Regions from separate parts of the Micromonospora arida genome, predicted to be linked through region 2. Evidence: riboswitches for the same ligand, from Rfam matches in the RefSeq annotation. Region 2 holds a riboswitch; the other holds the start of a gene.
The links. A riboswitch is a leader RNA that binds a small molecule or an ion and turns the genes downstream of it on or off. The one in region 2 is predicted to bind S-adenosylmethionine.

Region 1 (14,808 bases), on a different contig from region 2:
CGTCCGGGGCCAGCGACGTCTCGGACGAGCAGGTCGACCAAGCAGCGGTCGGGTGGGTGCTCGGCACTCTGTTCGTGCGGTTCGCGGAGGACAACCGCCTGATCGATCGACAGTCGGCACCTGCGGCTCCGGACCAGCAGCTGCCGTGGCTCCTCTCCCGGTTCGAGTCCTTCGCGGCCGTCGATCCGGGGACCGGGCTGTTTGACCGCAGTCAGAACCCGATCTTCGACCTGCCGGTCTCGGACCAGATGGCCGGCGACCTGGTCGCCTTCTGGAACCGCCCCGACGCGAACGGCGGAATGGCCCACGACCTCGCCACCACGGACTTGAACACCCGCTTCCTAGGCGATCTCTACCAGGTCATCGACGAGAGCGCCAGCAAGCAGTACGCCCTACTGCAGACGCCTGCCTTCGTCACCGAGTTCATCTTGGACCTCACGCTTGAACCTGCCCTTCAGGAGCGTGGGCATGAGGCCCTCCGCCTGATGGATCCGGTCTGCGGGTCGGGGCACTTTGTCCTGGCGGCATTCTCGCGGCTGTTTTCCGTCTGGCAGCGGGCCGCTCCCACGGTTGCTGTCGAGGATCTGGTCGGTCGTGCGCTGCGCTGCGTGCACGGGGTGGATCTCAACCCTCTCGCCGTGGCTATCACCCGGTTCCGCCTGCTCATGGCTGCGGTGCGCGCGTGTGGCGCCACGAAGCTCAGCGAGGTTGCCCGATTCGACTGGCGATTCTCGGTAGCCGTCGCCGATTCGCTGGTCGAGGACCCCTTCGGTGGCGACTTCGACGTGGTGGTAGGCAACCCGCCCTACACCACCGTGCGGGACAAAATCCTTGATGAGGTCTACCGCGCCCGGTACGACGCCTGCGTCGGCAGGTACGCCCTCACGATCCCCTTCTCGCAGAGGCTTTTCCAGTTGGCTCGGCCCGGTGGCCGGGTTGGTCAACTGACATCCAACTCGTTCATGAAGCGCGAGTTCGGTCGAAGGCTCGTCGAGGAGTTCTTCGGGCACCGGGTCGCCCTCACGCACATCATCGACACTTCGGGCGCGTTCATCCCAGGCCACGGCACGCCCACCGTGATATTGATCGGCCGCAACGAGCCGCCTCTTGACGCGGCGCCGGTGCTCACCGTGGCCGGACTGCGCGGCGAGCCGGCCGTCCCGTCCGATCCCGCTCGGGCGCCGGTCTGGCGATCGTTGCTGCGACAGACGGCGCATCCTGGTCGCGCCGACACGTGGTCGGAATCTCGCTACGTCAGCCGAGAGCAACTCCGCTCGTTTCCGCTGACGATTGCGACAAGCGAGGCGGCCGAGGTCCTCGCGGGGATTGCCGCTGCGCCACGTCGGCTGAACGACTATGTGGTGCGAATTGGATACTTCGCCAACACGGGATCGGATGACATCTTCACCGCGCCACGTCACACGTTCGCGACGCTCGGAATTCCTGCTGACGACGCCCTCGTGGGCGTTATCTCCGGCTCCGAGGTCCGGGACTGGAACGCCCAGGCCGACCGCTACGCTTTCTGCCCGTACGATTCATCGGGCGACATCGTCTCGATCGAACAGCATCCCGCGCATCTACGACGGCTGTGGCCATACGGTCTGGTGCTGCGGAACCGCCCATCCGGTTTCGAGGGATCTGCCAATAAGAGCGGAAGGCCTTGGTACGACTGGCATCAGTTCGTCGGTCGGAGGGGCACCCACGACCGGCTGATCACATACTCCTGGGTTGCCACCCACAACCACTTCGCCGCCCTGCACAGGGATGAGGTGCCACTGCACTCCGCGCCGATCATCGAGCTCCCCCCCGACGCGGCACAGCGCCGCACCGACCTGACCGCATGGCTCAACAGTTCCTCGGTCTGCTTCTGGCTAAAGCAGGGCAGCAACAGCAAGGGCAGGCCGGGCCTCGACCAGACTGGCACCGGCGAACACTGGGACACCTTCTACGAGATCGCCGCCACCCGGCTGCGCGAGCTCCCATTGCCCGAGAAGCTGCGCACCACGTACGCCGATGAGTTGGACCGGCTCGCTCGGGAGCTGTCTGAGACCACTCCCGCAGCGGTAGTGCGCCACCAGTCCCCAAGCCGCGAAGGGTTCTCCACGGCTCGTTCCCGTTGGGAAGCTGTCCGCGCCCGCATGGTGGCCCTGCAGGAGGAGTTGGACTGGGAGGTCTATCTCCGGTATGGCGTGACCGAGGACGAGGGCCTGTTGGCCGCTGCCTCCGCCGTTCCACCATTGGCCTTCGGCGAGCGAGCATTCGAGATCGTCATGGCCCGACAGATGGTCGCCGGCGAGCTGGACACTGCTTGGTTTGTGCGGCACGGCGCTCTTCCGACCACCGATCTCCCCGCCCACTGGCCAGCGTCCTACCGTGAGGTGGTCGAGCGGCGCATCGACGCGATGCAGCGGGACAGTCGGCTGCGGACTCTGGAACGGCCGGAGTTCAAACGACGATGGGCCTCCCCCGGCTGGGACGCCATGGCGGCCGGAGCGGTGCGCACCTGGTTGCTCGACAGGTGTGAGACGGCCGAGCTCTGGTACGACAACGCAGACGGCGCAAGGCGTGCCCGACCGCGAACAATCGTGGAGCTAGCCGAGCTGCTGGGCGAGGATCCAGCGTTCGTCCAGGCGGCTGAGCTGTACGCACCAGGCCAACCGCTAGTCGACGTCGTAAGGGACCTGTTCGCGGACGAAGTCGTCCCCCACCTCGCCGCCCTACGTTATCGAGACTCGGGCATCGCAAAGCGCGCTCAGTGGGAGGAGACGTGGCGGCTACAACGGGAACAGGACTTGGGTCTTACTGGGCCGGCCCCGATGCCACCGAAATACAGCAGCGCCGACTTCCTGAAGGTGAGCTACTGGCGGCACCGTGGCAAGTACGACGTGCCTGGCGAACGGTTCGTGTCCTATGCGCGCTCGGGAGGCGCCATCAAGGACGCCATGGTGGGGTGGGCCGGCTGGCCCGTCGAGGACCGGGCAATGGTGCTATCCGACCTCGCGTCAGCCGCACCGACTCGCGAGGACGGCGTTCCGCTGCTCGCCGGCCTGCTGGAGTTGCTGCCGTGGGTGAAGCAATGGTGTAGCGACCAGCAGTACGGGAGCCACCGCACCCTGCTAGACGACTTGATGGTCCGGTGGGATGTCACCGAGGAGGATCTACGCGCTTGGCGTCCCCTGAAATCGAAGCGCGGGCGTCCCCGCAAGCAGAGCTGATCGATGTAGCTCAGTCAGGCCATCTGACCACCAGAACTATCCACATGATGATCCTTCGGGCTCCACCCTACCGGGGCTCTTCACTGACGTACCGGCCCTCGGTACCGATCTGCCCGATCCTGCGGGCGCAGTCGAGCGGGCCAGGTAGATCGTCGTTTCAACGGTCAGCCTGCCTGAGGGCGTCTACCGGTTCGGGGACGGCCCTGCGCCAGTTCCGGCAGGTGCTGACACACGTACGCGCCACCTCCGGCGACGTCTCCCCCACGGCTCTCGACCTACGTTTCAACATCGGCATACTGCTGATCTCCGATGACAAGGCCGCCGAGGCCGCGGACGAGCTGCAACCGCTGCACGACGACCTCTGCGTGGTCTACGGCCCAGACCATGAGCTGACCCGGGAAGTCGCCGACCTGCTTGCCCGGCTCCGACTCGCCGCCGACGGATAGATCCGCCACCGCCGTCTGCTCAGGTCTCCCCCGCGTGTTGTCCGGGGTTGCTCCCGGCTTCGATGATCTCTATGCTTCCTGGGCGTCAAGAGTGGTCAGCGTCAAGCCCCTCGGCTTGCTGACCCGGCAACCGCGCCACCCGCGCACGGTGCCTCCGGGGGAAGACCAGGCCGACCGCAAGCCGCGGCACGGCAAGAGCGGGTGCCTCATGGCACCGGAAAGCGAGTTCATCGTGCCGTTCGACGAACTGGACCTGGCCGCCTTCGCGGTCTGCCTGACCTGCGGGCACCTCCGCGACGGCGCCCCGCGCGAACAGCGGTGCCGCTGCCAGCCACGTACACCGGAGTGGGAGCAGCAGTGGCAGGGCCAGGACATCCCTAGTGACCTCGACCTGTGCCTGTTGTGTGTCCGGGACACGGTGACCACCCGAACCCGGTGGTCGTGGCTGGCCTGCGAAACCTGCCGACACGTCTCGCAGGTCGTCGGCGAGCGGTACGGCCACCGCGCCGCACTGCCGCTGGGCCGGCACTCGCTCATGAACGGCGACGTGGCCCAGCGGCAGACGGCCACGACCACCGAGGTCGCTGCCTCGCTGGTGGCCTCCGCACGGCGTTGTAACGAGCTGCGCGAGTGGCAGCAGGTGGAGTTCGCCCGGCTCGCCGAGCCACTACGCGTGATTGCTTCGAGCCTGCCGCTGGCCGAGTGGCAGCGGCAGTCGCCGCCCTCGCTTGGAGCGAGCGTCGACGCTTTCGACCGCTACGGCGTCATGCCCGTGCCCAACGACCTCAGCAGCCTCCGGCAGGCCCAGACCGAATTCCTGTCCACCGCGCGTTGACCGCCAGTCCAGCCGGCTGCTGTTGGGTATCCGAATCGCCAACAGCGGTCGCGCTGGTCATCGTCCATCGAAGGTCCGGTGATAACCGGCAGCTCGGATGCCGCGCCGTTCGATAGCATCCGGCCATGATGGACGGTGGCGGGCAGTGACGTCGGTGCCCGGTGGCCGAAGCATGACCATCACCAGTGGTTGGCCGGCGCTGACCGTGGCATTGAGCAACAGAGCCTCGCCAGCGAGATTGTTCATTCAGGAGCGGTTCGGCCGCTGGCAGGACCTGCAGGCACGGTATCGGGAATCCGTGGGCTCCCTTGTCGTGCCTGGGAGCCAGGCGAACCCTGGCACCATCGGCTCGGCCTTCGACTGGATGGTGCGCTTCATGGTGCATCCCAGTCCGGATCTGCGCTTGGCACTGCTCGGCGCGCGCACTCCCCCACTCCGGCACGCGGTCCACGAACTGGCACGCACGCTGAATTACTCCCAAAGCGGCGACAGCGTGGGGACCTACCGGTTCACCGGGCCGGGCGCAGGCAGCGAAGCCGACCATCAACTCGTTGCCCGGGCGTGCTGGGCGCTGGCGCTCCTCACCGACCTGTACCGGGTCGATTCCACACCCGGATCCCCGTTGATGGCCCTGGCCCCAAGGTCCATCACCGCCGAGAAGCTCCTTGAGCTCGCCCCACCCGCGGCCCTCGACGAGCTCCAGGCTCTGCGCGCCTTCGCCGAGCGAAGCCTCGTGCCGCCCCTGTCGGCACGGCATGGAGCGTGGGCCCTCGGGCCGACCTTCGCCGGATCATCGCTGATGAACGCCGACGCCGACCTGATCGCCGCAGGTCTGCTGCTCGAACTCAAGACGGGCCTCGGCAGCAAACGCCGCGACGGGACACGGCGGTCATCACTGGAAGCGCCGACCATCATGCAGCTGCTCGGCTACGTACTGCTGGACTTCGCTGACGAGTTCGCCATCGAAGCCGTCGGCGTTTACAACGCCCGCTACGCACACCTGACGACCTGGCGCCTAACCGAACTCCTGGCTGAGTTGGCGGGCCGGCCCGTCGACCTGAAGGAAGAACGTGTCGCCTTCCATCAGCTGCTCCACGGGCGATCGCGTTAGTCCTCGCGTCGGAGACCATCTAGGTAGCCCTGAATGAGGGCGGACGCGTCGCGGAAGTCGAGGTCGAAGAACTCACGGTCCTTGCGCACCCGGTAGGGCGCCAATCGATCGTGCAGCTCGGCCTCCACCGACGGAGCATCCGCGACCACCCACAAAGCGCGCACGCCATACGGGATAACGACGCCTGTCGCCCGATTGATCTCCCTCACCCGCTCCTCGACGGTTCGCTCGGTGTAGCCGATCTTCAGCATCCGAGGCTGCTCGCGAGTCGACAGCACGTAGATGTAGCCAGCTCCTCGTATTTCACGCGGCTGTTCCCCGACGAGTCCGGCCAGATGGACCTGCACGTCCGCGTCAGTCAGGAGCGTGAGCTGCTTCGCAGCTGTGGCATCGTCGCCATCCCTGATCGCGGTGCGTAGGCGACTGAGCGCGTCACCAACTTGTAGGCAGCGCTTACGTCCGGGGCGGCCCAGCTGTTGCCACACGGTGAACCAGTCCCACTGGTCCTGCTTGTGACAGCGCGAGTAGAGCCCCTTGACTTCCGACAGGGCCTCCAGCAGTGACGGGCTGGACTCAATCGGGTCGTTCTGCAGGTAGCTCAGCACGGCCGCTACCGACTGACGTCGTTTCTGCTGAACCTCGGGCTTGACGGGGGCCATCCCGAAGCCCCACTTCTGCACGACCTGCACGCGGTGGTCTTGAACTGGAGATGCCACGACCGCCTCCCCCTCCCGTAGCTGCATGCGCCGTCGGATGCGGCGATCCCGGCCACCTCAGCAGCGGCCGGAATGAGCGGGAAGAGTATCCAACACGACTCGCTGGCCGCCGAGCCGGAGCCCGGACGGAAGGCCGCCCGCCTGCGAAGGAACACACGCGACTACAGGCCGAGAGACCGGAGCGGGCAAGATGACCTCTGCGTGGTCTCCGGCCCTACCCGCGAGGAGGGTCTGGCGATCGCCCACGTGCTGGCCCGCGTCCGGCTCGCCGGGCCGGGGGTGGGTGACAATGGCATCCCTGTTTCACCGCCATGGATCAGCACGACGGATCGCTGGCGGCGGTCGCCCGAGGAGGAGTCCGTGGAGTTGGCACCAGAATCTGATGCCGTCTCTGCGGCCAGCGCCGTTCGCGCGTCAATCGGCTTCGACCAACTGCGCAGGGTCGGGGATGCGCTGTACTGGCTGGAGTCCCGTCCGAGCTCCGGGAGCGGCCCGACCCTCGTGCGGTGGTCGGCAGACGACGGCGCGGCCGACGTAACTCCGTCGAGGTTCGACGTGAGCAGCAGCGTGCACGCCTACGGCGGTGGCACGTACGCCCCAAGCAGCGACGAGGTGTGGTGCGCCGGCGCGAACGGCCTCTACCGGGTAGCCGAAGGCAACGTCAGCCTGATGGCGGAGGACTCGTCGTCGTTCGGTGACCTGACGATCGGCAACGGCGAGCTACTCGCTGTACGGGAGACCGACGACGGTGACGCCCTGGTGGCGGTTCCGCTCGTCGGCGCCCCGGTGATGCGGGTGCTTGCGGAGACGTCGGGATTCTTCGGGGCTCCGCGACCCGGGCCGGGAATGCTGGCCTGGTTGCGGTGGAGTGAGCGGGACATGCCGTGGGACTCGAGCGAGCTGTGGGTGGCGCCCTATGGTGCCGACGGGTTGCTCGGCGATCCGGTGAAGCTCGCAGGCGGGCCGACGGAGTCCGTGGTGGAGCCGCGGTGGGGGCCGGACGCCGCCCTGTACTTCGCGTCGGATCGCAGCGGCTGGTGGAACCTCTATCGCTGGGATGGAGAATCGGTGGAGCCGGTGGCTCCGGTGGCGGCCGAGTGCGCGGCCGAGCCGTGGGAGCTGGGCTACGTCTCTTACGACTTCCTGGCTGATGGCCGGATTGTGATGGTGGTGCAGGAGGGACCGCGCCACCGCCTGGCCGTCGTTGATCGTGCGGGAGCGGTCGTCCCGGTGAAGCTGCCCTACACGTCGATCAAGCCGTACCTCGCGGTGGGCGGCGCGTCGGTGGCCTTGGTGGGATCGTCACCGGAAGTGGCCCCGCAGGTGGCGCTGGTGCACCTGGGCGACGAGCCGCGTGTGGAGGTGTTGGCTCGGGCCGAGCATCCGGGGCTTGACGGGCTGGCGGTGTCGACGCCGGTGGAGCTGCGCATCCTGGTTGAGGGCAGCCGGGAGGTGGTGGCGCTGGTATATCCGCCAACCGGGGCAGCGCCGGACTGGTGTGCGCCCGTCATCGTACGGGCGCACCCGGGTCCGACGGCTTCCAGCCTGGTGCGGCTGGACTGGCAGGCGCAGTTCTTCACCAGCCGCGGGTTCGCTGTCGTCGACGTCGACTACACCGGAAGTACCGGGTACGGGCGGGTATTTCGGCAGGCCCTCTACGGCCGTTGGGGCATCGACGACGTGGTGGACTGCCGTGCTGCCGCCGAATTTCTGCTGACCGAGGGCCGGGCGGTCCCGGAGGCGGTGTTCATCCGTGGAGCCAGCGCAGGCGGGTATACCGCGTTACACGCGGTTGCACAGGACGGTCCGTTCATCGCGGCAACCGCCGTGTCAGCGATCGTCGATCCCGAGCGTTGGGCGGAAACCGTGCCTCGATTCCAGCGCGCACACGCGACCCAGCTGCGCGGTGGCGCCGGGCGAGTTCGTGCAGAGGACATCCGCCGACCCGTCCTGATGATCCACGGCACCGCCGACGACGTAGCGACCGCCGACGACGTGCGGGAACTCGCCGACGAGTTGCAGAATCGGGGCGCGCCGCATGAGCTGATGCTGCTCGACGGTGTTGGGCATTACGTCGCCACCTCGGCTCATGCTGCCCGGGCGTTAGAAGCAGAGCTTGCCCACTACCGCTCGGCGATGGCCGAAATGGCGTCCGGCTGACGGCTACACCACTGCGGACGGTAGCCGGTGCCGCACGTACTCGCCGAGTTCCTGCACTTCCGGCTCGCCCCGGTAGGGATCGAGGTCGACCTGGACGTCGACGATGCGTTGCACGCAGCGGTGGGACAGGGTCGCGGCGGCGTGGTCAACCGCAGTGCGCGCTGTGGCACAGGCTTCGTCGATCCGCCCGGCCGTTGCCAATGACGAGGCGAGGAGCGCGGTGTCGATCGCGAGCCGGCGCACGTGCGACGGACGAAGCCCGGCGAGGGCTGCGCCGAGGTGCCGTTGCGCCTGCCGGGGCTGGCCGAGGTCGTGGAAGCAGTGGGCGAGTTCGTCGGCCAGGTAGGCGGCGGTGAAGTAGCGAATCCACGGCGGCTCCTCGCCCGCCCGGCTACGGGCAAGCTGCCGTTCCGCGACGCCGAGGTGGGCGGCGCAGGCCGCCTCGCGCCCGAGGCGGGCCTGGGCGCGGGCGGCCACGGCGTGCAGCGCCGCCCGCACGGCCGGGGTGGCGTGGGTCTCGCTGCCCGTCAATGCCGCGAGCGCCATCCGTAGCGCGGGCTCGGGGTGGTTGCAATGCAGGGACAAATGAGCGATGTTGACCGCGAGCAGGTATCCGCCGTACACGCGGTCACCGGCGGACTGGGCCAGCCGGAGGGCGCGTAGATAACGGCGTTGGGCCAGACCGTAGGCGCCGGTGTCGACCGCCTGGTACCCGCACAGCTCAAAGAATCCCGCCGCGAGCCCTTGCAGGTGGACACGGACGGCCTCGTTCGCGGGCGAGGCCGCCAGCAGCTGGTTGAGTTCGCCCTCGATGTAGTGCTGCACCTGGGCGTGGACTCGGCCGGCCCCGAAGGTGTGGTCCAGCTCGCGAAACATCGCCAGCGAGGTCTCCGCAGCCTGGATATCTTCTTCCGACACCCACCCCGAACGGGCCGGAGCGTCGACCCTCTGCGTCAGCGAGCCGACTTCAGCGGTCAGCCATTCCAATGCGGCGCGATCGAGGACGCCGGGCTGAAAAGGTACCCGCCTGACCAGCTCGGCGCGTTCGCCAACCTTCGGGTGGTCTGCGGTGCCGCCCGCAGAAGGGCTGGCCGTTCCTGGAATCGTTCGGGTCCTGCGACGCTCTTCCTCGATTAGCGGCCACATCCGCGTGAGAGCGCCGCCAGCCGAGAGTGCCGCGTCGCACGCCTCAGCGAACTTGCGGGATGGGAACCGGTCCGCTGTTTCCACCCGGCGCACCAGGTCCGCGCTGAAGCAGATCATCGCCCCGAGCTTCGCCTGCGACCACTGGGCCGCTTCGCGCAGGCGACGGAGCTCGGCGCCGAAGAAGTGGCGCTGCGACGCGAACGCCTCCAATGCCCGCGGCGTCTGCCCCATGGCGCATCCCTTCGAGTGCGTCGCAGCTACTGCATCCAGGTGCAGAGGCGGCAGAGGTCGACGAACGCTGATGTTACTACGATTTGTCACCGGCAAGAGACGCGGCCATTGCCTAAAGAGGCTGGTCGTGGGCGTTGAGCGGAGAATCGCGCAGGAGCCCGGTGCGGGGATGTACGACAACACCCACCGGTCCTCGTGGCGGGGCAGGACCGGCCGGTAGTGCTAAGGGCCGCCAGCGGGACAAGCTCGCCAGCGTGCCTTGGCTGACCGTGCTCGCGCCGCTGATGCCGCAGGTCACCGCGGCTAACGCTGCACGGGCGACGGAGCCGAGCTTGCTCACTGCCGCTCAGCGGTGGCCGGCGAGGACTCCGCCGCGTCTGTGCCTTTGGTGATCGCTCGGTCCAGGCTCTGAGCCACGCAGTCAAAGCCCGGTGGCCGCTGGCAATTGGCCGAGTATTGGCACTGCGCGGAACGCCTCCGCGTACGTGGCGTTGATCCGCCGGCCGTGCAGCTTCCCGAGCGCCTCGGCCATCGGGCCGAAGTGATCGAGGATCGGTTGGGATGTGTGGGATCGGAGGGCGTCGAGCTTGGTGGGCCATTGGTCACCGACGTCGACGATGATCGGCAGGTCCATTGGGCGACCGTGCTGGTCGAGGTTGTTGTAGCCGTCGCATTGGTAGACCCGCTTTGGGCGCCCGGTGCTGATGACGACGTCGGGCAGGGCGCTGAGGACCGCCTCGGCGCATCGGCGGTGTTCGGGGTGGATGTCGTTCGTCGGGTGGGTGATCAGTACGTCGGGGCGGACTTCCCTCAGCACGGTGGCGACGGTCGAGACAGAGAGCTGGTCCATGAGGTAGAGGTCAGCCCCGAGCAGGCGTGCGCCGACTGTGGCCTCGGCGTCGCGGACTGCATCGTGGTGGGGAACGGCGATGACGGCCGTGCCTCCATCGCGGACCTGGCGGGCGATGGTGCCGCCTGCCCAGAGTTCGGCGTCGTCCGGGTGCGCCATGAGGGTGAGCAGGACGGAGCCGGGCGTCACCACAGGCCCAGTCCCTCAACGATCTCCGCCGGTGCGGGCAGGAGTTGACTCTGCTGGCCGGCGGGAATGACGGGAACGTCCAGCTCGTGGTTGAGGCGGATCATGTCCCGCCATTTGCGGGCCAGGCCGAGCTGTACCCGGACGAGGCGTCCCCGTCCGGTGTCCAGACGGTCGGAGGAAGCCAGGTCGTCAAGGGTGAAGCCGTCGGCGAGGAGGGTGGCGGCGGTCTTGGCACCGATGCCGTGGATGCCCGGGATGTTGTCGGCGGGGTCGCCGGTGAGAGCGCGGAAGTCCGCCCACTGGGCGGGTGTGACCTGGTGGCGGGCGATGACGTCGGCGGGACCGATGTAGCGCTTGCCAGGGTGCATCTTGGTGTTGAGGACGCGGACGCGGTCGGTGACGAGCTGGTAGTAGTCGCGGTCGCGAGACATGATCACAATCTCGCGGGGCTGCAGTGTGATGCGGACGAGTGTGGCGATGACATCGTCGGCTTCGGCGTGGTCGAGTTCGGTCCAGACGATGCCGTGCTGGTCGAGGCCGCGCTTCACGTCGGGCAGGAACTGGATCGGGGCCAGGGCGGCCGGATCGGTGGGCCGTTGGGCCTTGTAGGTGGGGTCGACTTCTTTGCGGTCGCTGCCGCCGTACTGGCCGTCGAACACGACGATGACCTCGGGTTGATCGGTGAGGTCTTCGCGGATGGCGACGCGGAGCAGGGCGAAGAACGCGAATACGCCGGTGAGTAGACGTGTCTTGTCACGAGAGCGGATTTCGGCGGGGAAGCCGAACGTGGCGCCCCAGAGCAGGTTGTGTCCGTCGACGAGCAGGAGCGGACAGGGTTCGGGTGCGGATGGCAGGACAGAGCCGCCCATCAGCTCACCACCTTCAAGAGTTGGTTAGCGACAAGGGCGGGCCAATAGTCCCGCGAGCGGTAGTACGCGGCCCGTGATGCTGCGGCGTAGTTTATCGGGTCGGCCAGCAGGTGCTGGGCGGCGCGCCACAGGCTGTCGGGACGGGACCGGTGCGACACGATGACGCCACCGTCGCCGATCAGGTGGGGCAGGTTCCCGACGTCGTAGGCAACGACCGGAGTGCTGACGGCCATGGCTTCCAGCGCGACGAGGCCGAACGTTTCGGCCCGGGACGGGACGATGACGACGCTGGCGTCGGCGAGCCAGGGCGGGACCTCGTGCCAGGCGAGACCGGGCAGCAGGGTCACGCCGGGTGTCTCTGCGACCAGGGCGCGGCACCTGCGGCGTACCTGTTCCTGGCTGCCAACGGCCAGCTCGAATGGTGCGTCGGCGAGCGCAACCTCGATGGGCCGGTCGAGGACGCTGATCGGTTCGAGCAGTTCAGCGACGCCCTTCTCCGGTCCGAGCCGGGCAAGGACGCGAACGGGACCGCTGGCCCGGAGATCCTCGCGGTAACTGCCAGGTCGGGGCTCGGGCACGGTGAGCAGGGCGTTCGGCACCACGCTCCAACTGCTGCTGTCGTAGCCGCGGACTGCCGCCTCGGTCAGCACCGTGGCCGAGGGCGCGATGATGGCATCAGGGCGACGGGCCAGTGCTGCTTGAAGGTCCACGTCGTGGCCGATGACGTGTGCGGCGAGGACGGTGCGGATGCGGGGGCGGGTCGGCATGATCCGGCCGAGTCCCCACAGGGCGTCGACGTAGACGACGGCGCGTACCTGACGTCGCCGGAACAGCCGCTCGAGCTCCTCGCCGATGGCGGTGGCGGATGCGTCGATCGCCGCGCGCAGGGTGGTGTCATCGCAGGGGAACTGTACGTCGAGGCTGCGCATCCGCTCGATGGGTACGTTGCGGTAGGTCGGTGGCGCCGCCGGGTCGGCGGTCACGATGACGGCTTCAGCGTTGATCTGCTGGAGGCCGACGGCGTGCGCGATGACCGCACGTTCCATCCCGGCCGGGACATCGGGCCGCCAGGAGGCGAGGACGAACGCGATGGTCATGCGGTCCGTACCCGGCTCGGGATAGGCAGGTCCGCGACCGTTGTTTCGGCGGCGAGTGTGGGTTCCCAGGGGAACCAGACCCAGTCGTCGACAGTCCAGATCCACAGATCCGGGTCGAAGACACCCCCAGCGTTGCGGCACAACGCCACGGTGCGCAGGGCTACGTCCGGGCCGAGGTGCACGCCGAGTTCGGGCAGCAGCGTGGCGAAGGTGGCACCCGTGCCGCAGATGTCATCGACGATCAGGACGGTGCCGCCAAGGCTGCGCCTAGCCGGTCGGGTGGTGAGGGGGCTGAGGTCGTAGGTGACGGTGCCCGTCGCTTCGGTGTAGGTGGCGTCGGTGGGGTTGTGCTTGGCGTTGACGTGGTAGCTCGGGATGTGCAGGAGTTCGCTGATGCCCCGTGCTGGGGCGAGGCCGCCGTTGGCGATGCCGATGGTCGCGGTGATCGGCCAGTTCCGCTGCCGGACGGCGTCGGCCAGCACCTCGATCGCCCGCTCGTATGCGTCAAGCTGCATGCGGAGGATCCGTTGGTGGCGGAACGTGCGCGGGCGGGCAGGTGGCTGGTGCGCCGGCGAGATGTTCATGGGGTGCCTTCCCGAGCGCTGAGGGCGAGGTCGGTGGCGCTGCGAAGGGGGTGCAGGCCGCCGATGTTGAGGGCGGTGCTGTCGTTGCGCCAGACTCGGCCGTCGGCGCGGATGACGGTGAAGTTGCCGGCGACGTCGCGGGTACGCAGCCGCATGTTGAGCCGCTCGGGAACGTCCAGTGCGGTGAACAGCGTCAGGGCTTCGTCGTCGCTGAGCAGTTCGTCGGGCAGAGCGGTGCCGGCGCCGATGGGCAGCATCTGCAGGGCGCTGAACCCGCAGGCCCCGAGTCCGGCCGCGAGGTCCACCATCTCTTGCAGGTAGCCAGCGGTACGGCGCATGAGCACGGTCTGGATTTGCACGGGAATGCGCAGAGCGACCGCGGTCTGGATGCCTTCGATGGCTCTGGCGAAGCTCAGCGATCCTCGAATGGCGTCGTGGCGGGCCACGTCGGGGCCGTCGAGGCTGACCCGGATGGCGTCGATGTGCCCGGCCAGCTCGGCGGCACGTCGGGCCAGGTGCCAGCCGTTGGTGGTGATGGAGACGGCACTGCGGCGCCCGCCCCGGACGATGTCCAGCAGCTCGGGCAGGTCTCGCAGTAGCAGCGGCTCGCCGCCGGAGATATCGACTCCGAGGACGTCGGCATCGGCGAGGACGTGGGCAACCCGGTGCCGATCAGCGGTGTCCGCCTCTCGCACGGTGGTGTCGTCGAGGCACTGCGGGCAGTGCAGGTTGCATCGAACGATCGGCGACCAGCAGATGCTGTCCGGGGTAGACCGCCCGAGGTCACCGGGCGCAACGGCTGGCCAGCCGGTCACCGTGGCCTGGGCGAGGGTGACTCGGCCGCTCCCGATGGGGGTGGGAGCGCGGTGTGTCATTCCTGATGCGGGATCGTGGATGTGGTCGCCGTGGGCGGCGAAAGTTCGCATCATCGCAGGGTCTCTGCCTTCCGCAGCAGAATCCCGGCGCGCTCGGCCAGGTCCGCAGCGCGGCCGGTGGGCTTCGGCTGCGCGCAGAGCTGCCGGTAGAGGGCGATTCGAGGTGCGACACCGGCAAGCTTGGCTTCCCACACAGCAGCGGGATCGGGTGGATCGATGTGCCAGCCTCGGGCTTGCCGCAGCGGGATGACGAAGCAGCCGCGGCTGATGAGGGCCGCACCGAAGTGGGTGTCTTCGGCGCCCCAGCCCTCGGCACCGAACGCGGGGTGAAACCCGCCGACGTCCAGCACCACCCGGCGAGGCACCGCGACGAGGGCGGTCACAGCCATGCGGGGCAGGTCCCAGTCGTAGTAGGTGCGACCGTTACCGAGGTCGAGGAAGTCTCGGGTGTCCTGTAGTGGCCTGCCGACGAACGGCGTCGGGT
Region 2 (14,808 bases):
TCCGACTCGGGGGTGGACGGCACCCATCCGGCGCTACGGGCCGGGTTCAGGGGTGGCGACGACTCTTGGTACGACCCGTGGGACGACACCCAAAGCCCGACCGACCAGGGCGGGCACGGCACCCACACGGTGGGCAGCGCGGTCGGGCGGGACGGCATCGGCGTGGCACCGGACGCGCAGTGGGTGGGCTGCGTCAACCTGGATCGCAACCTCGGAAGCCCCGCGCACTACCTGGACTGTCTCCAGTTCATGTTGGCGCCCTTCCCGGCCGGGGGCGACCCGTTCACCGACGGCCGTCCGGAGCGCGCCCCGCAGGTGCTGACCAACTCGTGGGGCTGCCCGCCCATCGAGGGTTGCGACCAGCGGGTTCTGCGGCCGGCCACCGCCGCCCTCGACGCCGCCGGGATCTTCGTGGTCGCCGCGGCCGGCAACACCGGCCCGTGGTGCGCGTCGATCGACGATCCGCCCGCCCCGTACCCGGACGTGCTGACCGTGGGTGCGGTGGACTCCCAGCGGCGCGTCGCCGAATTCTCCTCGCGCGGGCCGGTGCCGGGCGGCTCGGGTAAACCGGACGTGCTGGCACCGGGGGTGGAGGTGGTGTCGGCCATGCCGGGCGGCACGTACGCCGCGCTGGACGGCACGTCGATGGCGACCCCCCAGGTGGCCGGGGTGGTCGCTCTGATGTGGTCGGCGAACCCGGTACTGGTCGGGGACGTGACCCGGACCCGGCAGATCCTGCGGGACACCGCCACGGCGGCGACGCCCACCTATCGCTCCGACAGCCCCTCCGACGCCTGCGGTGCTCCGTCGAACGTCACCGGTGCCGGTCAGGTCGACGCCTACGCCGCCGTTCGCGCCGCTCAGCAATAGGCAGGTTTCCTTCCTGAAGTGCTGAGCCGCGGGTGCGGCCCGACACTCGGTGATCTAGGGTCGGCGACCATGGACGCCGAGATCACCGTCACCGAGCTGACCGCCGACCTGGTCCCCAGCGTCGTACAGCTCTGCCAGCAGGCTCTCGACCTGCCCGAGGACGCCGCCGAGGCGGCTGCCATCGTGGACGTGCTCTGGACCCGGGCCGCCGCCGACCGGCCGGTGGTCGGGCTGGGCGCGTACCGGGGCGCGGACCTGGTGGGGGTGCTGATCTGTTCGGTGTCGTCGACCGAGCCGGGGATCGGGCACGTGGATCTGGTGGCGGTCCTTGCGGAACAGCGGCGTCGGGGCGTCGGCCGGGCGCTGCTCCAGCGGGCCGAGCGGGTGCTCGCCGAGCGCGGGGCGACCGAGGTGTTGCTGGCCGGAAACCCGCCGTACTACGCGTGGCCGGGAATCGACGTCCGCTACACGCCTGCGGTCTGCGCCGCCCTCGCGCTCGGCTACCAGCAGGACCGGACCGCCTGGAACATGACCGCGGACCTGTCGTACGACCGGTCGCCGGCACTGCGGTCCACCGAGGCGACGGAGCGGCGGCTGGCCGACCAGGGCGTCACCGTACGCCGGGCGGAGCCGGCGGACCTGCCGGCGCTGACCGCGTTCGCTCGGTCCACCTTCGGCGGAACGTGGGACGGCGAGCTGGCCGGGTCCGTGGGGCGCGTCGACGCCGGTTGCCACCTGGCGGAGCGGGACGGCGAGGTGCTCGGCTTCGCCGCGTACGGGTCGTCCCGGCCGAGCTGGTTCGGGCCGATGGGCACCGCGCCGGCCGCGGAAGGGTCGGGCATCGGTGGGGTGCTGTTGCGGCGCTGCCTGCGCGACCAGCGGGCGGCGGGGCTGGATCGGGCACAGATCGGCTGGGTAGGGCCTGTGCCGTTCTATTCGGGCAGCGCGGGTGCGTGGATCGAGCGGGTCTTCTTCCTGTACCGGCGAACCCTGCCCAGGGCATAACCGGGGCAAACAGGACATAGATCCATTCGCCCGCACCGGCCATCGACGCCCCCTACCGTTTCGGTAGAGGAGGCAGCCATGACCACGGATGACAACCAGACCGAGGACGGCACGCCGATCACCTGGAAACCGATGGGTGAACTCCCCGGCCAACTGCCGTTCGACCGGCTCGACTACGGCGACGCCGAGCAACTGGCCGAGATGACCACCGACGGTGAGCCGTCGCTGGTCGAGGAGCCGCAGGAGATGGTGGACGCGCCGATCCAACTGCTTCCGCCGTACAACCGGGCGCACAAGCGGCGCAACCAGCGCCCACTACCGACCTGACGACGAACGGGGCGGACCGCGTCAGCGGCCCGCCCCGTTCGGTGTCGGAACTGGACTCAGAAGTCCATGTCCCCGCCACCCGGGCCAGCCGGGGCAGCCGGGGTCTTCTCCGGCTTGTCCGCGACGACAGCCTCGGTGGTGAGGAAGAGCGCCGCGATGGAAGCGGCGTTCTGCAGCGCCGAGCGCGTCACCTTGGCCGGGTCGATGATGCCCGCGGCCAGCAGGTCGACGTACTCGCCGTTGGCGGCGTTGAGGCCGTGGCCAGCCTCGATGTTGCGGACCTTCTCCACCACGACGCCGCCCTCAAGGCCGGCGTTGACGGCGATCTGCCGCAGCGGGGCGTCCAGCGCGACCTTGACGATGTTCGCACCGGTCGCCTCGTCGCCGACCAGGTCGAGCTTGTCGAAGGCGGTCTTGCCGGCCTGGACCAGCGCGACGCCACCACCCGGGACGATGCCCTCCTCGACGGCGGCCTTCGCGTTGCGAACGGCGTCCTCGATGCGGTGCTTGCGCTCCTTGAGCTCGACCTCGGTGGCCGCGCCGACCTTGATCACCGCAACGCCGCCGGCCAGCTTGGCCAGCCGCTCCTGCAGCTTCTCCCGGTCGTAGTCGGAGTCGCTCTTGTCGATCTCGGCCCGGATCTGGTTGACCCGGCCCTGGATCTGCTCGGCGTCACCGGCACCGTCGACGATGGTGGTCTCGTCCTTGGTCACCACGACCTTGCGGGCGCGGCCCAGCATGTCGAGGCTGGCGGCGTCGAGCTTGAGGCCGACCTCCTCGCTGATGACCTGACCACCGGCGAGGATGGCGATGTCGGTCAGCATGGCCTTGCGGCGGTCACCGAAGCCCGGCGCCTTGACGGCGACCGACTTGAAGGTGCCACGGACCTTGTTGACCACCAGGGTGGCGAGCGCCTCGCCCTCCAGGTCCTCGGCGATGATCAGCAGCGGCTTGCCCGACTGCATGACCTTCTCCAGGATCGGGAGCAGGTCCTTCACCGACGAGATCTTGCTGTTGGCGATCAGGATGTACGGGTCGTCGAAGACGGCCTCCATACGCTCCGGGTCGGTCATGAAGTAGGCCGAGATGTAGCCCTTGTCGAAGCGCATACCCTCGGTGAGCTCCAGCTCCAGCCCGAAGGTGTTGCTCTCCTCGACGGTGATGACGCCTTCCTTGCCGACCTTGTCCATCGCCTCGGCGATGATCTCGCCGACGGTGCTGTCGCCAGCGGAGATGGAGGCGGTGGAGGCGATCTGCTCCTTGGTCTCGACGTCCTTGGCGAGCTTGGACAGCTCCTCCGAGACGCTCGCGACCGCGGCCTCGATGCCCCGCTTCAGGGCCATCGGGTTGGCGCCAGCGGCCACGTTGCGCAGGCCCTCGCGAACCAGGGCCTGGGCCAGGACGGTCGCCGTCGTCGTGCCGTCACCGGCAACGTCGTCGGTCTTCTTGGCGACCTCCTTGACCAGCTCAGCGCCGATCTTCTCGTACGGGTCCTCGAGCTCGATCTCCTTGGCGATGCTCACACCATCGTTGGTGATGGTGGGGGCACCCCACTTCTTCTCGAGCACGACGTTGCGGCCCTTGGGGCCGAGGGTCACCTTTACGGCGTCGGCGAGCTGGTTCATGCCCCGCTCGAGGCCGCGGCGCGCCTCTTCGTCGAACGCGATCATCTTGGCCATACGGCGTTGTCCTCCTGGACACTCACGGGCCACCCGAGATGTGTGCCCCGGATGGGCCGCCTGGTGTACGCACCTTGGGACGTCGCCACCTGGCGACGACGACGTCCTTCGGCCGGGCCGGATAGCCCGCGACGACCGGCCATGTGCCGCCCCGGCGTCTCCACGCCGGTGCAACCTGGCCCCACCGTCCCGACCATTGGCACTCACGGTATGCGAGTGCCAATGACTTGTTTAGCACTCTCCCCTGCCGAGTGCAAGCACGATGCCGCCGCTCAGCCGAGTTCAGCAGCCAGTCCAGCGGTGTTCACCGGCGCCTCATGGGCGCGCTGTTCGGCGTACGTCACCAGCAGACCGATCATCTGAGCGAGGTGGGCCGGCAGGGCCAGCACGGCGGTGATCCCGATCACCACCACCGTCCCGGCGGCGGTACCCGCCGAGGAGAACGGATCCGTTCCGAGCGCGGAGGTGCCGATCCCCTCCAGGCCACCGGGGATCAGGGTGCCGACGAGCACCGCCACGGCCACCAGGGCCACCCGTCCGAGCAGCAGGCCGAGCCGGTCGTGGAACATCCGGAACGACCGACCGATCGGGTTGTGCCGTTCGAAGAGATAGACCGGGCCGGCCATGCTCAGCGCGAAGGCCAGGTAGATGCCCGGCAGCACGCAGAAACAGACACCGACGCCGACGAGCAGACTGACCAACAGGGTCCAGCCCCACAGCCCGAGTGCCCGACGCAGGCCGTAGCGCAGCGCAGACTCCAGGCTGGCCGGCTGACCGGCCGCCTGTTGGGTGATCACCCAGGTGCCGGCGGCCCACCCGACGGCCTGCACCAACCCGACCACCAGGCTGCCGCCGACCAGCAGGACCAGGAGGCTCAGCAACTCGGCGGCGAAATTGTCCGGCAGCGCGGGGGTCGACGTCGATTCGGCCTGGGCGGCCCACTTCGCCGACGGGTCCAGACCGAGGGAGACCACCGAGAGCACCGCCGCCGGCAGCACCTGGGTGAGCAGCATGATCGGCACCAACTGCCGCCAGCCCCGACGCAGCGCTCCCCCGCACCGGTTGAACCAGCCGCCGATGCCTGCACCGGGTGGCGTGACCAGGGCGTCGTTCGGGTCGAACCCGTAACCCGGCGGGTACCAGCCGACCGGCGGCCCCGGGTACCACGGCTGCCCCCCGTAGGGACCCGACCCGGGCGGGTAGCCCCCGGTGGGCGGGAACGCCCATCCCTGCGGCGGCGGGGCCGCACCCCAGGCACTCTGCGCGGGATCCCAGCCGGGCGGCGGACCGGCGGGGCCGGCCGGGGGCATGCCCGATCCCCAGCCGGGCGGCGGACCGGCGGGGCCGGGGCTGCCGGCGGGCGAGGACGGGTCCGGCTCCCCCGACCCGGGGGACGGAGTGGGCGGGGGCGGCTGGTCGGTCATGAACGCTCCTCATATCGGCTGGAACGGTTCACGATCTTCCCGGCTGCGCGCCCCTGCCGCAGCCCCGACTCGCGGGGCCGATCGGCCAGGAAGATCAGCCGATGACGCGTACGTGCTCTGCCTGTGGGCCCTTCTGACCCTGGGTGATCTCGAACTCGACCCGCTGACCGTCGTCCAGCGCCTTGTAACCGTCCATCTCGATCGCGGAGAAATGGACGAACACGTCCTGACCGCCGTCGACGGCGATGAAGCCGTAGCCCTTTTCGGCGTTGAACCACTTCACTGAGCCCTGTGCCACGGTGCACTTCCCTCACTCTGCGCGGCGTTGCCTGACTCGGCGCACGGCACGGCCGGGCGCCCCGGAGCACCGACTCAGCGATCGATGACCGCCATTGAAGCAGGTGACCGAAATCGCACGCTACACGAGGAGTGACGGCCGCGCACGGCCACAAATCAGACACACTTCGAGGCGTTCCGACCGCGCTGATCGGCCGAGTTCCGGAGCCACCGGATTCGCCCGCGTCATTGCGAATTCAGGGAGCGGCGCGGGGCGGCCCCGAGATGACGGCGATCGGGCCCAGCTCGCGAAACGCCATCCCTGCCCTGTGGTAGGCATGCGGGCATGACCACCGACATGGGCTCGCCGGCCCTGCGGCTCGCGGAGATCCGCCGAGTCCGGCCGGAGGACGCCGCCCGGATGCGGGCGCTGCGCCTGGAGATGCTGGCCGACGCGCCGTTGGCCTTCCTGGAGACCCTGGCGGACGCCGCGGCCCGACCGCACAACGAGTTCGCCGCCCGGGTCGCGTACACCTCGGCCGGTGCCGGTAACGCGCAGTTCGTCGCCGATCCGGGCGGCCGGCTGGTCGGGCACGCCGGTGGTACGACCCACCCGAACGAACCGGGGCTGACCGTGATCTACGCCGTGTACGTCACGCCGGCCTGGCGCGGCAGTGGCCTGCTCGGCGAGCTGATCGACGGGGTGGCCGCCTGGTCGCGAGCCTGTGGCCGACCGGAGCTGCTGCTGGAGGTGGTGGTCGGCAACGACCGCGCCTACCGCGCCTACCAGCGCCTGGGCTTCAAGGACACCGGGGTACGAGTCCCCCACCCGAACATCCCAGCCCTCACCGAGCTACAGATGCGCCGAACAGCCTGACCCGCAGAACCACCCAACGATCACCGCCGGCGCGCGGGTAGCCGCCGCGCTGCCGCCAGCCCTGATGATCACGCTCGATCCAGGATGTAGTGGTAACCATCCGACCAGAGACCACTACTTCCTGGATCGAGCACGATCATGGGGTACAGCAGAGGCTCCGGACCAGAGACGCCGACGACCACAGCGCCCACGGCGGGTTTCCGGGGCAGCCCGACCCGCGAGGAACGGGACCGCCCCGGAAACCCCCAAGCGCAACCGAAACTCAGACGTGCCGCCGGGACTGCACGATCCGGAACCGGTTGGCGACGTACGCCCCGTCGGTCAACGCCGAGTTGGCCGCCGCGTTGGCCCCACTGCCGTGGAAGTCGGAGAACGCCGCCGACTGGTTGACGAAGACACCGCCGGTGAGGTTGCAGGACAGGTGCACCCCGACCTCGACCGCCACCGCCTCGGTGGCGTCCAACACGGCCTCGTCGGTCGAGTAGACCCCGGCGGTGAGCGCGCCCTTCTCGCCGACCGTCCGGCGCAGCAGCTCCAGGCTGTGCGTGGTGGAGTCGGTCGCGATGGCGAACGAGATCGGCCCGAACCATTCCCGGCCGTACGTCTCCGCGTCGTCAGCGGTCAGCTTCACGATCGTGGGGGTACGCACCACCGCGTCGGCGTACGACGGGTGGGCCACGGCTCGCGACTCCAGCACCGGCTCGCCGACCTTGGTCACCTCGGCCAGCCGCTCCAGCACCCCGTCGTTGACGATGGCGCCGGTCAGCTCCACACCTCGGGCCGGGTCCGCGGTGAGCTTGCCGACTGCGGCGGCGATCCCGCCGGCCACCTCGTCGAAGCTCTTGTGCCCCTGGTCGGTCTCGATGCCCCCGGCCGGGATGAGGATGTTCTGTGAGGTGGTGCACATCTGCCCGCTGTAGAGGGTCAGCGTGAACCCGAGGTTGCGGCACATGCCGGCGAAGTCGTCGGTGGAGTCGATGACGACGGTGTTGAGGCCGGCCTTCTCGGTGTAGACCGATGCCTGCCGAGCGTGCGTCTCCAGCCAGTCGCCGTACTCGGTGGAGCCGGTGAAGTCGACGATCCGGATGGCCTGGTGCAGGGCCAGGTCGCTGGCGAGCTTCTCACCGGGCGCCTCGGCCGCCAGCATGATCAGGTTCGGGTCGAAGCCGGCCTCGGCGAGCACCTCCCGGGCGTACTTCACGGTGATGGCCAGCGGCAGCACCGCACGCGGGTGCGGCTTGACGATCACCGGGTTCCCGGTGACCAGCGAGGCGAACAGCCCGGGGTACGAGTTCCAGGTCGGGAAGGTGTTGCAGCCGATCACCAACGCCACCCCACGCGGCACCACGTGGAACGTCTTGGTCATCCGCAGCGGGTCACCCTTGCCGGCGGCCTTCTCCCAGCCCGCCGTGCCCGGGTGCCGGGTCATCTCGGCGTACGCGTACGCCAGCGCTTCCAGCGCCCGGTCCAGCGCGTGCGCGCCACCGGCCTGGAAGGCCATCACGAACGCCTGCCCGCTGGTGAACTGCACCGCGTTGGCCAGCTCGAAGATGTTCTTGTGCAGCCGGTCGAGGATCTCCAGGCAGACGCCCACCCGGGCCTGCGGGCCGGCGTCGCGCCACGCCGGCAGCGCGGCGGAGGCGGCGCCGACCAGTTCGCCGGTGCCGGCGTGCGGGTAACGCACCGCCAACTCCACCCCGAACGGGCTCGTCTCGGTGGCGACCCGAACGCCGGAGCCGGGCTGGTCGAGCGGGAAGTCACCGCCGAGGTACGCCTCGAAGGCGGCCTTACCGTCGGCGGCGGCGCTCTCGCCGTACACCCGGGGGCTGGGGGATTCGGGATAGGCGGACCAGTAGCCCCGCTCCGTGATCGCGGTCAGCGCACGGTTGAGGGTGTCGGCGTGCCTGTCGTACAGGGGATGCGGGGTCTCCGTCATGCCCGCCATCATGCCTGAGTCAGGTCCGCGAGCAGTAGCGCCGATACCTGTCAGAGGGTGAGCTGCCAGTCGGTCCAGGAGTCCACCGGGCGGAAGCCGAGCTGCTCGTTGATCGACACCATGTAGCTGTTGCTCGCCGCGTTCCAGGTGTCGATCACCTGTACCGCCGGTTCGTGGGTGAGCAGGTGATGCAGGTTCTCGGCCTTGGCGATGAGGCCGAGCCGGTGCCCACGGTGGGCCGGGTCGACGAGGGTGATCTGCTGGTACGCGTGCCAGTCGGCGGCAGCGCCCACGTCCAGCAGGGTCCAGGCGACCAGCCGGCCGGACGCCTCGTGTCGCATCCCGAGGTGGTAGCGCCGCCGGCCCCGGGCGTCCAGCGCCCGTTCGTTGCCGCGGATGCGCTCGGCGTCCACCTGCTCCGGCTCCCACTGCACGTCGCCCATGGGTGCGTCCATGAGCAACCGGCCGTCCAGGTAGGCGATGTCCGCCACGTACTCCTCCGGGGTGGAGCCCTGCCAGCAGACCGAGTGATAGCCCTCGGCTCGCGGTCGGGCCTCGGCGAGCGCCGCCCGCAGGGCGACCCGGTCGATGTCGCCGACGTCGAGCCGGCGACGCACCTCGGTGAGGGCGGGCTGGGCGCCGGTCGCGGCGGCGAACGCGTCACCGGCCACGCTTCGGGCCTGCCCGCCGGGCAGCGCGGAGACGGCCATCGCCACCACCCGCTTGCGGCCGTGCTCACGGAGCAGGCGCAGCCCGTACTCGTGCAGGGCTCGGCCAACGCCCCGACGCCGCAGCTGCGGATGCACCAGCAGCTCGGCGGTGGCGTTGTCGGTGTTGTCGAGCTGCGGCAGGTCCAGTTGCAGGTAGCCGGCCGGCACGCCGTCCAGTCGGGCCAGCGCCCAGAGCGACCGGGTGCCGGGCATCGGCGTGTGGAAAAACGCGTCGAAGCGGCGCCGGCAGAAGGGCGGGAAGTCCGGGAGATCGGCGTCGTTGGCCGCCGACCCGATCCGGTACGCCTCGTCGACCGACGTCCGGTCGGCGCCGTCGAACGACGCGATCGTGATGCTCATGCCGCTGAGGGTGCACCCGGGAAAGCGATCGGGCCAGCGATTAAATCGCTGGCCCGATCGAACGTGGTCGGGAGGGACACTCGCACAACGCCTCCGGCGTTGGGTCGCAAGAACTTCAAAAGTCTTCGGCGAAATGCCCTCCCGCACGGAGCATCTTGCGCCGTCCGGTTCCTGCCGTCAAGTCCGTAGCGGCGGGTTTTCCACACTCACAGCGAAAACCCAGTTACCGACTGATCGACTCGCCCCCGGTCCGAGCGAGTCCGTCAGCCGAGGAGGCCGGCGTCGCGGGCGGCGCGCAGCGAGGGCTTGATGTGGTGGGTCGGCCCGACCTGGCCGGCCACCGCGTCGATGGTCTTCAGACCCTCGCCTGTGTTGAACGCGACGGTCTCGGCCGTCGGATCGAGCCGACCGGACTCGACCAGCTTGCGCAGCACGGCCACGGTGACCCCACCCGCGGTCTCGGCGAAGACCCCGGTGGTACGGGCCAGGTCGCGAATGCCCGCGCGGATCTCGTCGTCGTCGGCGTACTCCATCCAGCCGCCGGTGCGGCGGACCGCCTCCAGGGCATAGAGGCCGGCCGCCGGGTCGCCGATGTTGAGCGACTTGGCGATGCCGGTGGGCTTGACCGGGACGATCGTGTCGGTCTCGGCGTGCAGGGCGACGGCGATCGGGTTGCAGCCGGCGGACTGCGCGCCGAAGACCTTCCAGCCGTCGGCGGGCGCCTCGACCAGGCCGATCTCCACCAGCTCGGAGAACGCCTTGTCAATCTTGGTGAGCAGCTCGCCGCTGGCCATCGGGATGACCACCTGCGCCGGGATCCGCCAGCCGAGCTGCTCGGCCACCTCGTAGCCGAGGGTCTTGGAGCCCTCCGCGTAGTACGGCCGGACGTTCACGTTGACGAACGCGGTGTCCTCGAATTCGTCGGTCTCCACCAGCTCGCCGCAGAGCCGGTTGACATCGTCGTACGAACCGTCGATGGCGACCAGTTCGCCGCCGTAGACGGCGGTGGTGATGACCTTGCCCTGCTCCAGGTCGCTGGGGATGAAGACCACCGAGGGCACCCCGGCGCGGGCGGCGTGGGCGGCCACCGAGTTGGCCAGGTTGCCGGTCGACGCGCAGGCGAACCGGCTGAACCCGAGCGCCTTGGCGGCGGTGAGCGCCACCGAGACGACCCGGTCCTTGAACGAGTGGGTGGGGTTGGCGCTGTCGTCCTTGACCCAGAGCGGCGCGGTGATGCCCAGCTCGGCGGCGAGGTTCGGGGCCGCCACCAGTGGGGTCAGCCCGGGGTCGAGGGTGACCCGGCTGGCCGGGTCCTGGCCGGCGGGGAGCAGGGCGGCGTACCGCCAGATGTTGTTCGGGCCGGCCTCGATCTGCTCGCGGGTGACGGTGGCCAGTGCTGCGGTGTCGTAGTCGACTTCCAGCGGGCCGAAACACTCGTAACAGGCGTGCTGGGCGGCGAGCGGGTAGCGGGCCGAACAGGCACGGCAGACCAGGGCGCGGGCGGGGCTGGCAGAGGTGTCGATGCCGGAGGCGACGAGCGTCGACGTCATGTCGAGGGTCCTCTCATCTTTCCCCGCATCGCACCGTGCGGCGGGGACGGAATTGGCACCTGCCCCGCGGGTCGCTCAGCGGTGAGCGCGCAGGGTGGTTGCCGGGGCGTCGTCGGGCCGTATCCCTCAGCCCCTCTGGATGAGGTATTCAGTTGTGCCGTCGAGTCTAGGACAACGCTGTCGGTCGTTGCTACCGCAGATCCCAGCTATTGGGTCAGCGGGAACTCACCGCTTCGGGGTCGGTCACCGCAATCGGGTCCGTCACCGCGCTCGGCCGGGGCAGCGCCGTGGCCCGGGGCCGGGCGGCGAGGTTCGCGGCGATCAGGGCGGCGATCGTGATGGCGGCCCCGACCAGTTCGACGGGCTGCGGGCGGTAGCCGCGGGCGATCTGCACCGCGAACGTGGTCACCGGGACCAGGTTCATGAACAGCGCGGCGTTGGCGGCACCGAGTCGCTGCACGCCGGTGTTCCAGGCCAGGACCGCGATCACGGCACCCACCAGCACGGCGTACGCCAGTTGCGGGGCGACCGCCACGAGGTCGGCGGCGGCCGGCGCGTGCTGCCAGCCGACGGCGTCGGCGCCGATGCTCAGGACGAGCATCGCGGCCGTACCGGCGAGCGCGGTCAGGGTGGTGAAGCGCAGCGGCGACCACTCGCCGAACCGGCTGGCGCCGTGCGTGTAGATGCCCCAGCCCAGCACCGCGCCGATCATCATGAGCCCGCCGAGGCCGAACTGGCCGAGCCCGGCCAGACTGCCGCGCGTGATGACCAGACCGACGCCGAGGAGCGCCACCAGGGAGAGGCCCAGCAGGAGCGGCTTCGGGCGGACGCCGTCGCGGGCCCAGCGGACCAGCTGGGTGATCACCGGAGTGGTGGCCACGAAGAGGGAGATCTGCTGCGGGGCGGCGTGTTCGAGCGCCAGGTTGGTGAGCAGGTTGAAGCCGGCGAAGCCGACCACTCCGAGCACCACCACCTCCAGCGCCCGGCCACCGTGCCGCAGCGCGCCGGCACCCTCGCGGAGCAGCAGGATGGCGACCAGGACGACGGCGGCCAGCAGGTAGCGCGCGGTGGTCAGGTTGAGCGGGTCGACCCGGTCGAGGGCGCTGGCCAGGATCGGGAACATCACGCCCCAGCCGAGCACGGCGACCAGTGGGTACGCGGTGGCGCGGGATCGCATCGGCAACTCCAATGTTCGAGTATCGTCGAACCAACGACACCGACCATAGGGTGTTGTTCGATAGTTGTCGAACAAGGGTTACACTGGTCACATGGAGCCGCACGAGCCCGACCTGACCGCCGTACCGGTCACCAGCGTGTTGGCCGCACTCGCCGACGACGTGCGGCTACAGATCGTCCGGGCGCTCGCCGAGGGCGGCGAGTCCGCCTGCGGCAGTTTCGACTTCGGTGTCTCCAAGGCGACCCGTAGCCACCACCTCAAGGTGCTGCGCGAGGCTGGGTTGACCCGGACCCGGGCCGCCGGCACCAGCCGGCTGGTCCGGCTCCGCCGGGACGAGCTGGACAAGCTCTACCCCGGCCTACTGGACGCGGTCCTCACCCAGCGCCCGCAGGCCTGACCCCGCCTCACCCCGCCCGCAGGCCTGATCCCGCCTCACCCCCGCCCGCCGGCTGCGGCCCGCGTGGCCGCGCTAACCGGTCCGCCGGCGGCACGTCACCCTCGGCTGGGGCCTGCCACCGACGCTCGCTTTGGAGCTGAATCGTCTACGACATCAGCGAAGAGGCAGCGCCGCGCCCGGGAGTGTCGACCGGGCTCGGGCCCGGGCGCATCGGCCAGCCCTGACCGGGAGTGCCGACCCCGGGCCCCGGCGCAACGGCCGACCCTGACCGGGAGTGTCGACCGACCTCGGGCCGGGACACATCAATCGGCCCCGACCGGGAGTGTCGACCGACCCCGGGCCGGGACACATCAATCGGCCCCGACCGGGAGTGTCGACCGACCCCGGGCCTGGACACATCGACCGGCCCCGACCGGGCGCGTCGCCGAAGCCGCCTCGTCGAGGCTTCGGCGACGCGTGGTTCGAGTGTGGTCAGACGGACACCGCGTCGGGCTCGGCCGCCGAAGCCGATGCCGAGGGGGCGTCGGTGCGACGCCGGGCGAGCAGCGTGTCGAGTGCCCAGGCACCCGGGCCGAGAGCCGCGACCAGCAGGAACGCCCAGCAGAAGAGCGCCGCCCGCTCGCCTCCGTTGTGCAGCGGCAGCAGAGCATCCGGCTGGTGCACCACGAAGTAGGCATACGCCATCGAGCCGGAGGCGAGCAGCGCGGCGGGTCGGGCGAAGAGCCCGACCAGCACCAGTACGCCGCAGACCAGCTGGATCAGGGCGGCCCACCAGCCCGGCCAGGTGCCGAACGGCACCGCCTTGCCAGTCATCGGGTTGCCGCCGAACAACCCGAATACCGAGGACAGGCCGTGCAACGTGAAGAGCAGGCCGATCACGATGCGGAACAGGGACAGGGTCGGCCCGCCGAGCCGAGAGACGTTCATGGCACCTCCATCGAAGAGAGCGAATGGGTCTCGTCGATCCTGAGGCATGAAGCCATCGAAAATCATAAGTTCCTTGCTGGTGGGATAATCCCTCGCGAAAACGGTGTGAACGAGGACGCCCGCACCCTCCCCCGGTGATGTCGCAAACGATTCAGCTCCAAAGGCACAGCAGGAGAGGTTCTCCACCAGTTCGGGTGGCGCAGGAAGAGCCGCCGGGGCCGGGGCCGGGCGGCGGCGTGCTGGGCAGGTGGGCGAGGATCAACGGATGATCTTCCGTGACACGGCAGCACCGCGACGCATCACCGCGACGGTCGCGATGACGCTCGTGCTCGGCGGCTGCACTCTCGACCATCGCGGCCAGTCCGGAGATCCGAGCCAGCCACCCCCCGTTTCGAGGGCGCAAGCAGACCCGACCGCCAGCACCGAGCCGCCGGCCGAGTGCCCGACGAGCGGCGTTCGGATCCGGTCGACCGGCGGGGACGCCGCGATGGGCCTGCGCGCCCTCGGCCTGGAGTTGGTCAACTGCGGCGAGCGCCCCTACCAGCTCGACGGGTACCCGGTGCTGCACGTGTTCGACGAAGCCCGCGAGCCGATCATGCTGCGGGTGGTCAACGGTGCCAAGGAGATCACCTCGGGCTTCGACCAGCCACCCCGGCAGGTCACCCTCGCCGCCGGGGAGCGGGCCACCGCAGTGGTGCTCTGGCGCAACCTGGTCACCGACTCGACAGTGGTGGCCACCAACGGCGAGTTCCTGACGGTGGCGCCCGCCGCCGGACAGCCGGCCGACGAGGTCGACCCGGACGGGCCGATCGACCTCGGCAACACCGGCCGGATCGGCGTCAGCGCCTGGAAGAAGGCTACGACGTGATGTCCTTGCGGGTGAAGCGCCAGAACGCCAACCCCCAGAACAGCGTCGCGTAACTGATCGCCGAGATGCAGCCGCGCACCACATCGTCGGTCTGCACCGGGGTCGACAGCAGACCCAGCCAGGCGGTGCTGAAGTGGGTGGGCAGGAAGTCGCGCAGCGCGCCCAGGGCGGTGATCTGGTCCAGGATGCTGGACAGGATCCAGAGCAGAACCGCACCACCCACCGCGCCCAGCGCGGCGTCCGTGATCACCGACAGCAGGAACGCCAGGCCGGCCACCACCAGCAGGACGACCGCCAGGTAGCCCAGCACGGCCAGCAACCGGAGCAGCCCCTCGGTGGGTTCCAGCTCGGCGGCGACAGTGCTGCGCAGCGGCGACCAGCCGTAGCGCAGGGTGCCGGCCAGCAACGCGGTGCCGGCCAACAGG

Region 1: it holds a riboswitch for S-adenosylmethionine, as region 2 does, so the genes downstream of both, ACFYP0_RS14830 (hypothetical protein) here and thrC (threonine synthase) in region 2, are expected to answer to the same signal.

What each region holds. Positions count from the first base shown of each region.
Region 1 is NZ_JBIALC010000004.1:111,123-125,930, reverse strand. It holds gene pglX (BREX-2 system adenine-specific DNA-methyltransferase PglX) at 1-3,215, shown strand, start outside; gene ACFYP0_RS14835 (hypothetical protein) at 3,437-3,661, shown strand; SAM riboswitch class IV at 3,745-3,865, shown strand; gene ACFYP0_RS14830 (hypothetical protein) at 3,870-4,496, shown strand; gene ACFYP0_RS14825 (hypothetical protein) at 4,669-5,607, shown strand; gene ACFYP0_RS14820 (GIY-YIG nuclease family protein) at 5,604-6,296, opposite strand; gene ACFYP0_RS14815 (S9 family peptidase) at 6,570-8,483, shown strand; gene ACFYP0_RS14810 (helix-turn-helix domain-containing protein) at 8,487-9,860, opposite strand; gene ACFYP0_RS14805 (PIG-L deacetylase family protein) at 10,282-10,869, opposite strand; gene ACFYP0_RS14800 (5'-3' exonuclease) at 10,896-11,768, opposite strand; gene ACFYP0_RS14795 (glycosyltransferase family 4 protein) at 11,768-12,865, opposite strand; gene ACFYP0_RS14790 (phosphoribosyltransferase) at 12,862-13,380, opposite strand; gene ACFYP0_RS14785 (radical SAM protein) at 13,446-14,324, opposite strand; gene ACFYP0_RS14780 (glycosyltransferase family 2 protein) at 14,375-14,808, opposite strand, start outside.
Region 2 is NZ_JBIALC010000006.1:246,818-261,625, forward strand. It holds gene ACFYP0_RS19985 (S8 family serine peptidase) at 1-870, shown strand, start outside; gene ACFYP0_RS19990 (GNAT family N-acetyltransferase) at 940-1,875, shown strand; gene ACFYP0_RS19995 (hypothetical protein) at 1,954-2,202, shown strand; gene groL (chaperonin GroEL) at 2,259-3,881, opposite strand; gene ACFYP0_RS20005 (hypothetical protein) at 4,154-5,305, opposite strand; gene ACFYP0_RS20010 (cold-shock protein) at 5,400-5,603, opposite strand; gene ACFYP0_RS20015 (GNAT family N-acetyltransferase) at 5,928-6,458, shown strand; gene paaN (phenylacetic acid degradation protein PaaN) at 6,721-8,394, opposite strand; gene ACFYP0_RS20025 (GNAT family N-acetyltransferase) at 8,445-9,464, opposite strand; gene thrC (threonine synthase) at 9,728-11,014, opposite strand; SAM riboswitch class I at 11,025-11,160, opposite strand; gene ACFYP0_RS20035 (DMT family transporter) at 11,229-12,191, opposite strand; gene ACFYP0_RS20040 (ArsR/SmtB family transcription factor) at 12,283-12,588, shown strand; gene ACFYP0_RS20045 (DoxX family protein) at 13,060-13,515, opposite strand; gene ACFYP0_RS20050 (DUF4232 domain-containing protein) at 13,781-14,383, shown strand; gene ACFYP0_RS20055 (ABC transporter permease) at 14,373-14,808, opposite strand, start outside.